Regions from separate parts of the Rhizobium sp. K33 genome, predicted to be linked through region 2. Evidence: riboswitches for the same ligand, from Rfam matches in the RefSeq annotation. Region 2 holds a riboswitch; the other holds the start of a gene.

Region 1 (4,869 bases), 440 kb from region 2:
TTATCCGCACAGGCCTGGAAAGGCGAAAGCCCCTCATCCGGCTTGTCGTCGCCGGGTAGCACGACGATGGCAGCACCGCTGCGGCGCGCAGTAGCGTGCAACGCCTCCATCGCATAGTGAAAGTAGCTCGCCCCGCCCAGCGCCCTGATCACGATCAGCCGCGCATGGCGCGCCGTGCGCTCGATATAGGTATCGACCGACATCGGGTGCTTCAGCGTCATCAGGCTGGCCAGCCGCCAGCGCAGCGCTTGCTTGCCCCTCGCCTCAACGGCTGCGGCGATTGCCGCAAGCTCCGTGTCCGCCGCCGAGAGAAACAGCACGTCCCCCGGCGTCTGGCCAAGATCGATCGCTTCGTCGCCGTCGCTGATCGATCCCTTCTGGGCGAGGAGCAGATGCATGGATCAGCCAGCCGCCGCCTGGACGTCCTCGATCACGGTGCCGAAATCCCATTCATGCAGGCCGATCACCACAAGCCGCGTTTCGCGCTTCTCGCCCGATGTCCAGGGACGGTCGAAATAGGTGTCGATGCGGGTGCCGACGGCCTGGATGACAAGGCGCATCGGCTTGCCCGGCACGTCGATGAAACCCTTCAGGCGAAGGATGTCGTGCTTTTCGATGACCGGCTTCAGGCGGTCGATGAAGTCCGCGGGATCCTTGATCGCGCCGAGCTTCAAAACGAAGCTTTCGAACTCGTCGTGATCGTGATGGTGGTCGTGATCCTCGCCCGAGGCATGCAGCGCTTCGTGCTCCAGCTCGTGATGCGACTTGCGGTTTTCGATGTCGTCTTCGGTGCTGGCGCCGATGCCGAGCAGCACGAGCGAGGGCACTTCGCCGTTCTTCGCCTCGATCATCGAGGGCTTACGGCTGGTGCGGCCGGTGACTTCGGCGCGCACCGCGGCGATGCCAGCAGCGTCAAGCAGGTCGGTCTTGTTCAAGACGATGAGGTCGGCGCAGGTCAGCTGATCCTCGAACAGTTCTTCGATCGGGCTTTCGTGGTCGAGATTGTCGTCTTCGGCGCGCTGGGCGGCGACCGCGTCGTGGTCGTCGGCGAAGCGACCGGCAGCGACGGCCGCGCTATCGACGACGGTGACGACGCCATCGACCGTCACGCGGGTGCGGATATCAGGCCAGTTGAAGGCGGCGACCAGCGGCTGCGGCAAGGCGAGACCCGAGGTTTCGATGACGATGTGATCAGGCTTCACGTCGCGGTCGAGCAGCTTCTGCATCGTCGGCACAAAGTCGTCGGCCACCGTGCAGCAGATGCAGCCATTGGTGAGTTCGATGATGTCGTCCTCGGTGCAGTTCTCTGCGCCGCAGCCCTTCAGCACGTCGCCATCGACGCCGAGATCGCCGAATTCGTTGATGATCAGCGCGATCTTCTTGCCGCCGGCATTGGTCAGCATGTTGCGGATGATGGTGGTCTTGCCGGCACCGAGGAAGCCGGTGATGACGGTGGCAGGGATCTTTTGCTGCAACATGGTTCAACCCTTCATTTTCAGCGGCAATCCGGCCGCAACGAAATAGACGACTGCCGCTTCGGCGGCGATGGCTTGGTGGAGACGGCCGGCATGGTCGCGGAAGGCGCGGGCCATCTTGTTCTCGGGCACGATGCCGAGGCCGACCTCATTGGAAACGAAGATGACGGTGGCCTGGAGTTCCCCCAGACTAGCGGCGAGTGCGGCGCCGTCGGCGTCGACGGCACGGCCCTCTTCCATCATCAGATTGGTGACCCAAAGCGTCAGGCAGTCGACGAGGATGACGCGGCCGGGCTGGTCCAGCGCCTTCAGCGCGCCGGCGAGATCGAGCGGCTCCTCATGGGTCGTCCAGCCGTCATTGGCTCGGTCGGCCTTGTGGGTTTCGATGCGGACCCGCATCTCGTCGTCCCAAGCGCGGCCCGTCGCCAGGTAAAACCTGTCGAGGCCAGTGTCGCGCGCCAATCCCTCGGCAAAGCGCGACTTGCCCGAGCGAGCACCACCGAGAACCAGGATGGATCGGGAATGGGAAGCGGTCATGGCGCGCCATAACCCCAGACCGCACGCAGGTGACCTGCAGCGCCTGTTTCAAACACGCGCGAACAACATTTGGATGCACGATCCGCGAAGACGGATCGGCACCGTCGGGTCGACAAGGACCCGCGGATGCAAGACGTCGCCACGACAACCTCCGTGCTGGCAACGGGGAAACCTCCCCAGTGTGGGCACCATGCCCGTGGATGGCAGGTCTCCTGGCTCGCAGGTCGTGATCCTTGAAAGGACCGTCGGGTTCTCCTCGCCTTCCCAGAGTTGACGGCAACACGAAAGAGCGGACGATTCGTAGAGAAAGAGGCGTCCAGCCCCGGCTGATCGTGTTGCCACCCCAGTGGCTTTTCCGTCCTGACGTTTTCGGAAGCCGATCACACCACGCGATCTGTCACCACTAGTAACGGCAGAGCGGATGGAGAACCCTCGCTGCAATACAGTCGCGGGGTCGGCTGCGTTCCGCGTGCCCGGTTGGGGTCCACGCCTTCGCATTCCCTTTTGCTCTCCGCACAACATCTCTGCCGTCCGGAAACCATCCACGATGAGGATTAGGCCGAGGTCAGGCCCAAGTCAATCACGGCTGCGGCGCGCGGATGCGTCATTGCGCCCGGACCCTGGTCAGGGTGCTGCCGCGCAGTTTGCGGTGACGGCCGGATCGCAGTCCGGTCGCAGGCGGATCTTGCCGACGGCGCCTTGCTCGACGGGCGTGCCTTTTGCAATATCGGCCGCGCGGCGCGCGGGTTGGGCAGGAGCAGCCGCGCGTACCGGAGGGGCCGCCATCTCCGCCGGCTCTGGCGGTGCAGGATTGGCTGGCGTCGTGACCACAACCGGCGGCGGCGCAACGACGGTCGGCTCCACGACCGTCGCCTGAGGACTCACGGGCGTCGCGGACGGCGCGATCACCGGTGCCGGATCGGTCTTCAGCCGGGTTGAGATTGTGCGAGGCGCAACGACCTTCCTGATCCGGGGCGTGGTCAGCGAGAAGGCAAAACGGATACGGGCGGCGATTTCTTCAGCAAGAGCTTGACGGGCCCAGCGCGGATCATTGGTCGGGCTGTTGACGGTGAAGACACCCTGCGCCACCGGCTCGCCGGTCTCGACGGAGGTCGCGGTGACGGTGAACCTCGCCTGGGCGAGACTGCGCCGCGCGCCCTCGCCGTAGCCCAACCGATCGATCTTCACCAGCAGGACCACGCGTTCGGCCCCTTGCGGCGCGCGTGTCGCGGCGATTGCCGCCGAGACCCGTCGGTCGACGCTTTCGATGAGGTCGAGCGGTACCTTCAGGTCGGCCATCACCGTGACGTTGCGGACGTAGTAGACCAGGGGCCGATCGATGCTGCGCCCATAGATGAGCGAGCAGGATGCCAGCAGCAGGACAAGGCCGATGGCGGCGGCAATGCGGAAACTGCGAGCTGACATGGCGACCCCGGGCTGATGATTCTGGACCAGCCTGAGAATTCGCCATTTATGGTTAGTGGAGGGTTAATCCGCGCTCTGGAGCGCGGAGAAGAGTGACGCCGCAGAGGCGAATTCGCCGTAGCGCGCCTCACGACGCGCCTCTGCCTCGGCATCGGAGCCCCAGTGCTCGATCGTCCAGTCCTCATCGAGATGCGCCAGCGACCAGACTTCGTCGAGATCGAAGGCACCTTCGGCAAAGGCGAGCGCCAACACGGCCGAGCCTGTCAGCGTGGTCACGACATTGAGGCACGAGATCTGGAATGGGTCGCGGTAGCGCTGCAGGGCTGCAGCATAGGCCGCGACAGCTTCCTTCGGCTGCTCCTGATGCATCACGCCTTCGACCAGAATGAAGCGCGCGCCATGGGCGGTGGCGGCCCAGGTCAAGACGGCATCCCAGCGCGCCGACTGCCGGTCGATCAGCTCTCGCGGGCCGTCGGCGCGGTAGCAGAGCAGGTCGGTGCCTGCGAAACGGAGGATCTCGTCGAAGACGTCGTCGAGACTGTTTGCCACGGCATCGATCGCCGTGTTGGCGAGCTTCGTGATCGGCATGGTGGCCGGATCGATGAACTCACCCTGCCCGGCCCATTCGGCCACCACGAGCTCGGCTGCCTCGCGCGTCGGCAGCGTCAGCAGGTTCTTGGCGGGCGTCTTCACAGGCTTGCCGTCGAGCGTGATCGAATAGCCATCATCGCGCGCCTCGACGCCGACCGCCTCGTAAAAGCGCTTCGGCAGCGGACGCTTCATCTGGATCTGCGCACGGCGCACTGGATCCTCATGGCTCGGTTCAGGAATGAAGGTCCCGAAAATGTCCTGGCTGAGTTCGTCGCGCATCATGAGCTCCTAGTGAATATAGGCCAGAAGGTCCGCCGGACGTTCGACCACGGCATCGGCGCCTGCCTTCCAGAGATCGTCCGCCTTGGCATAACCCCAGGACACGCCGATCGCTGTGGCACCGGCGGCCTTCGCCATCTGCATGTCATAGATCGCATCACCGATGACGATGGTTTCGCGCGTGGCAATACCGGCCTCGTCACAGCATTCCGTCACCATGGCCGGATGCGGCTTGGAGGGGCAATCGTCGGCGGTCCGGCAGAACAGGAAATGGGGTTTCAGGCCATGGGCTTCAAGGATGATCTCAAGCCCGCGGCGTGACTTGCCGGTGACGGCGCCAAGCCAGACATCCTCGCGGGCAATCAGCGCGTCGAGAACCTCGCGGATGCCATCGAACATGGTCTCGGCAAAGCCGGAGGTCCGACGGATATCCGAAAAAATCGTCTTGTAATGCGCGGCCATGGCCACCGCCTCGTCATCGGCATGCGGCTTGCCGTCCATGCGGGCGATCGCGATATCGAGGGTCAACCCGATGATCGACTTCGTGGTTTCGATCTTCGGC
Region 2 (4,869 bases):
CAATGACTGCGGGGATCTCGCCACCGCGATTTCACGCATGGAGGCAAACCGCGATATTCTGGCTGCACGCCTTGCCGATCTCCGCGAAAGCCGCGCCGCCGATGCCAGGGCCGCACTGGTAACGGCCCTTGAAGCCAATGGCTGCGGGCCCGATCAGGCGCCGCTGCCGGAGGAAGCGCAGCGCATCCCGTACCTCGACACCCTGGCGGAACCCTACAGGCCCGACCGCGCCGCCGAGGCTGCCTATTCCGATCCGCGCCCATCCTTCGGCATCCTGCCAAGCGGCAATGTCCGCACGCTGTGTGTCCGCACCTGCGACGGTGGCTTCTTCCCGATCTCGTCCCAGACCTCGGCCATGAATTTCGCCCGCGACGCCGCCCAGTGCGAGCAGATGTGCCCCGGCACCCAGACCGAGCTCTTCTTCCACGCGCCCGAGCGCAGCGAGACGGTGGACATGATTTCGGCCGTCACCGGCCAACCCTATCGCGACATGCCGAACGCTTTCCTCTACCGCAATCGTCGGACCGATGCGGATCCCGCCTGCAGCTGTAACCTGCAGCAGTATTATCAGCGCATGACACCCAGACCGGCTGTCCCGGATTATCAGTCCTCGGTGCTCGATATGGCGCCGAAGTCGAAGCCAGTTCCAGCAGCACCTCCTGCGGCGACCGAGCGCCCCCTGGACGAAGCAAGCCTCAATGTCCGGCGCGTTGGCCCCGCCTTCCTGCCGTCCGACAAGGGCACGATCGACCTCAGGAACCCCGCGGCGCCTGGCCCCCAGCCGCTCCAGGAGTAACGGCGACCTCAGGCGTCTCGCCCCAGCGGTCCTCGAAGATCAGGTCGTCGAGTGAAAGCCGCTTCCGCCAACCCTTCACCTCGAGCTCGGGCTTTGAATAGAGCGCGTAGACATAGCCGATGCAGAGATAGCCGATGATCTGCACCCGCGGCGGAATGCCGAGGATGTCCTTCACTTCGTTCTCGTGGAAAATGCTGACCCAGCCGAGGCCCACGCCTTCGGCGCGAGCGGCAAGCCAGAGGTTCTGGATTGCACAGACGGTCGAGAACGCATCCATTCGCGCGTCATGCGTTCGCCCGAGCACGACGGGACCGGCTCGGTCGGTGTCGCAGGTGATGCAGATATTGAGCGGCGCCTTGCGGATACCCTCAAGTTTGAGGGATCGGTAAGCGCTGCGACGCTCCGGCGGAAACATCGCCTCAGCTTCCTCGTTGGCGCGGACGAAGGCTTCCCAAACCGCCTGCCGTTTCGCTTGGCAGCGGATCAGCAGGAAATTCCAAGGTTGCATGAAACCGACCGAGGGCGCCGCATGGGCTGCTTCGAGCAATCGCCTGACGAGGTCATCGGGCAGAGGGTCGGACAGGAACTGGTCGCGCACATCGCGCCGCGTATGGATCGCCTTGTAGACCGCGTCCCGCTCATGCTCGGCAAAAGGCGCAGCCCCGACGAGAAACTCGTTCGGTTCGTCGTGCATCGTAATCCCCACAATGCGCAACCACCCGCCGTCCGCGCGGGCTCGGTCTATCTCGCCAGGCCGGTCTTCTGACTGGGCTTCACCTGTAACGCGCGCCTTCCCGGATTACTCCAGTGGCTGGGTTTCCCCGGCGCATGACATCCGCCTCACAGTGTTGGGCACGTGCCGGAATCTCACCGGCTTCCCGATTCTCCCGCCTTTCGGCAGGCACCTGGCGTGGTTGTTTTACGTCAGACAGCGCACGAGCGACAGATCAAAAACGACAACCTCAATCGGTCACGGCGAAATAGCGGACGAAGGCGAAGGCCGATCCGTCCGGCGACCAGTTCGGCACGTTTATGCTGCCCTGCCCGCCGAAGAATTCGAACAGGGTCTCGATATTGCCGCCATCGGCATCCATCAGCCGCAGCCTGACCTGCTTGTCACGCGGATGTCCGGAGACATCTTCGTCATAGGAGAGAAAGAGAACCTTGCTTCCATCCGGCGAGGGATGGGGGAACCAGTCGCCATAGCCGTCCGCGGTTAGACGCTCAAGATCACTGCCATCGGTCCGCATGCGCCAGATCTGCATCGTGCCGGTGCGGCTGGAGTTGAAATAGATCCACTGACCATCGGGAGAGTAATCGGGACCGTCATTGTGGCCGTCCCCATGGGTCAACCGCTTCTCTGGCCCACCCTTGGTCGAGATCGTGTAGATGTCGAATACGCCGCCGCGATCACCGCAATAGGCAAGTTGCTTTCCATCCGGCGACCAGCCGTGCCAGTAGGAGGGCATCTTCTCGGTCACCTGGCGCGGCTCCTCATCGCCATCCCCGAGCAGGTAGATGCAGGACTTGCCGAAGAGCGTATGGTCGGAAAAGGCAATCGAGGCGCCGTCGGGCGAAATGCCGTGATCATTGTTGAGACGGACGGCAAAACCGGTATCGATCAGTTCCGGCTCCGGATCGTCGTCATCCAACGACAGGGCGTAGAGAAGGCCGTCGCCATTGATCACCAGGAACTCGCCGTCCCGCGACCAGTTGGGCGCCTCGACGAGGTCCTCCGTCTGCCAGACCACCTCAGCTTCACGGGTCGCCATGTCGTAGATCTCGACCGAACTGCGCATCATCATCTCCTTGGAATAATCAGTCAGCGACCGAGCGACTTTCGATCGCCTGGCAGTTTGGCGAAGACCGTCCGGCCGGTCCGCTCGATATGGGCATTGCGCCATTCGGTATAGAAACCCCAGCACAAGCTGACGATCAGGGTGACGAACCCGATGCCGAGCATCTTGAAGCTTTCCTCCCACAGGCCGTAGCAGCCGATTGCCATGGAGGGCAGAAAGTATGCAGCACCGGACAGCACCCGGTAGAGCCCACTATCCTGATTGTCATGGGCTCCGACAGCAAAGATATAGCTGCGCTCCTCCGCCGTGAAATCCGGCAGCTCAGCCCGCGCGAAGCGATCCTCTGTCGACACCTTCAGCGATCCCGGAACCGGTTCGTGATCGGATAGCGACGATCGCGCCCGAAGTTCTTCTTGGTGATCTTCACGCCGGGCGCCGACTGGCGGCGCTTGTATTCGGCGAGATAAAGCAGGTGCTCGACCCGGTGGACGGTCGCGATGTCATGGCCACGCGCCACGATCTCGTCGACACCCATTTCCTTCTCCACGAGGCATTCGAGGATGTCGTCGAGCACGGGATAAGGCGGCAGCGAATCCTGGTCGGTCTGGTTGGGACGAAGCTCCGCGGAGGGCGCCTTCGAGAGGATATTCGCCGGGATCACTTCGCCCGAGGGGCCGAGCGCACCTGGTGGAACGTTTTCGTTGCGCCAGGCCGACAGCGCATAGACCTGCATCTTGTAGAGGTCCTTGATCGGATTGAAGCCACCGTTCATGTCGCCGTAAAGCGTCGCGTAACCGACCGACATTTCCGACTTGTTGCCGGTCGTCACGACCATGGAGCCGAACTTGTTGGAGATGGCCATGAGAATGGTGCCGCGTGTGCGGCTCTGCAGGTTCTCTTCGGTGATGCCGCTCTCCGTGCCCTCGAACATTTCCGAAAGCGATGAGAGGAAGCCTTCGACCGGCTCCTGGATCGGCACGATGTCGTAATGGCAGCCGAGCGCCTTGGCACAGGCCTCTGCGTCCGCGAAGCTCTCCTGTGAGGTGTAGCGGTAGGGCAGCATGATCGTGCGCACCCGCTCTTCGCCCAGCGCATCGACGGCGATTGCCGCGCATATCGCTGAGTCGATACCGCCGGAGAGCCCGAGCACCACGCTCTTGAAGCCGTTCTTGTTGACGTAATCGCGGAAGCCCAGGACGCAGGCGCGGTAATCGGCCTCTTCCTTCTCAGGGATCCGCGACATCGGCCCGTGCTCGCAGCGCCATCCATCCGGCGTGCGCTTCCAGGTCGTGACAGAAAGCGTTTCCTCGAACTGGCTCATCTGGAAGGCAAGCGACTTGTCGCCGTTGAAGGCGAAGCTTGCGCCGTCGAAAACGAGTTCGTCCTGGCCCCCGAGCTGGTTCGCGAAGATGAGGGGCAGCCCCGTCTCGATCACCTGACGCAATGCCACTTGATGGCGCACATCGACCTTGCCGCGATAATAGGGCGAGCCGTTCGGCACGAGCAGGATCTCGGCCCCGGTCTCGGCCAGCGTCTCGCAGACGCCGAGATCGTTCCAGATCTCCTCGCAGATCGGCACGCCGATCCGCACGCCGCGGAAGTTCACGGGACCGGGCATCTCACCTTCGACGAAGACACGCTTCTCGTCGAACTCGCCATAGTTCGGCAGATCAATCTTGTCGCGGAAGGCGAGGATCTTGCCGCCATCGAGGATAGCGACCGAGTTGTGCCGCCCTTTCTCTCCCTGGCGCGGAAAGCCGACGATCACGCCCGGGCCGTTGTCGGACGTATCGGCGGCAAGCGCCTCGACAGCGTCCAGGCAAGCCTTCAGGAAGGCCGGTTTCAAGACGAGATCCTCCGGCGGATAGCCGGAAATGAAGAGTTCCGTCAGGAGCAGAAGGTCCGCCCCCTGTCCGGCGGCTTCAGCCCGCGCAGCACGTGCCTTGGCCAGATTGCCGGCGACATCGCCGACAATGGGATTGAACTGTGCCACCGCAATACGCAGGACGTCGGAGATCTTCTTTGCTTCGCTCATGACACCGATTTAGCCGCTCACCCGTTCGACCGCAACGATGCATGTCGAGCAAGTGTTCCGCAACCTCCTGAGCCGCTAACCAAGCCCCTCGAAATTCAGGGAACAAACCCTAGAACGCCGCGGTTCATGTAGCATTCATGACACTTATGTGACATCTGTGCGAAACTTTCACGACACTTGCTCATGACCTGGAGTACGACGTGGCCCAGCCCACCCCGAAATCGCTTGTCGCGACATTC

What was found. Region 2 has a riboswitch for cobalamin ahead of bluB (5,6-dimethylbenzimidazole synthase). Riboswitches for the same ligand answer to the same signal wherever they lie in the genome.
Region 1: it holds a riboswitch for cobalamin, as region 2 does, so the genes downstream of both, cobU (bifunctional adenosylcobinamide kinase/adenosylcobinamide-phosphate guanylyltransferase) here and bluB (5,6-dimethylbenzimidazole synthase) in region 2, are expected to answer to the same signal.

What each region holds. Positions count from the first base shown of each region.
Region 1 is NZ_CP096478.1:1,393,118-1,397,986, reverse strand. Features, by position in the region: gene cobN (cobaltochelatase subunit CobN) at 1-398, opposite strand, end outside; gene cobW (cobalamin biosynthesis protein CobW) at 402-1,478, opposite strand; gene cobU (bifunctional adenosylcobinamide kinase/adenosylcobinamide-phosphate guanylyltransferase) at 1,482-2,012, opposite strand; cobalamin riboswitch at 2,198-2,570, opposite strand; gene M1E12_RS06970 (hypothetical protein) at 2,637-3,437, opposite strand; gene M1E12_RS06965 (ATP12 family chaperone protein) at 3,501-4,307, opposite strand; gene M1E12_RS06960 (HAD-IA family hydrolase) at 4,317-4,869, opposite strand, start outside.
Region 2 is NZ_CP096478.1:1,831,738-1,836,606, forward strand. Features, by position in the region: gene M1E12_RS09110 (DUF2865 domain-containing protein) at 1-796, shown strand, start outside; gene bluB (5,6-dimethylbenzimidazole synthase) at 753-1,490, opposite strand; cobalamin riboswitch at 1,532-1,720, opposite strand; gene M1E12_RS09120 (TolB family protein) at 1,759-2,595, opposite strand; gene M1E12_RS09125 (hypothetical protein) at 2,619-2,948, opposite strand; gene M1E12_RS09130 (NAD+ synthase) at 2,951-4,630, opposite strand; gene M1E12_RS09135 (LTA synthase family protein) at 4,831-4,869, shown strand, end outside.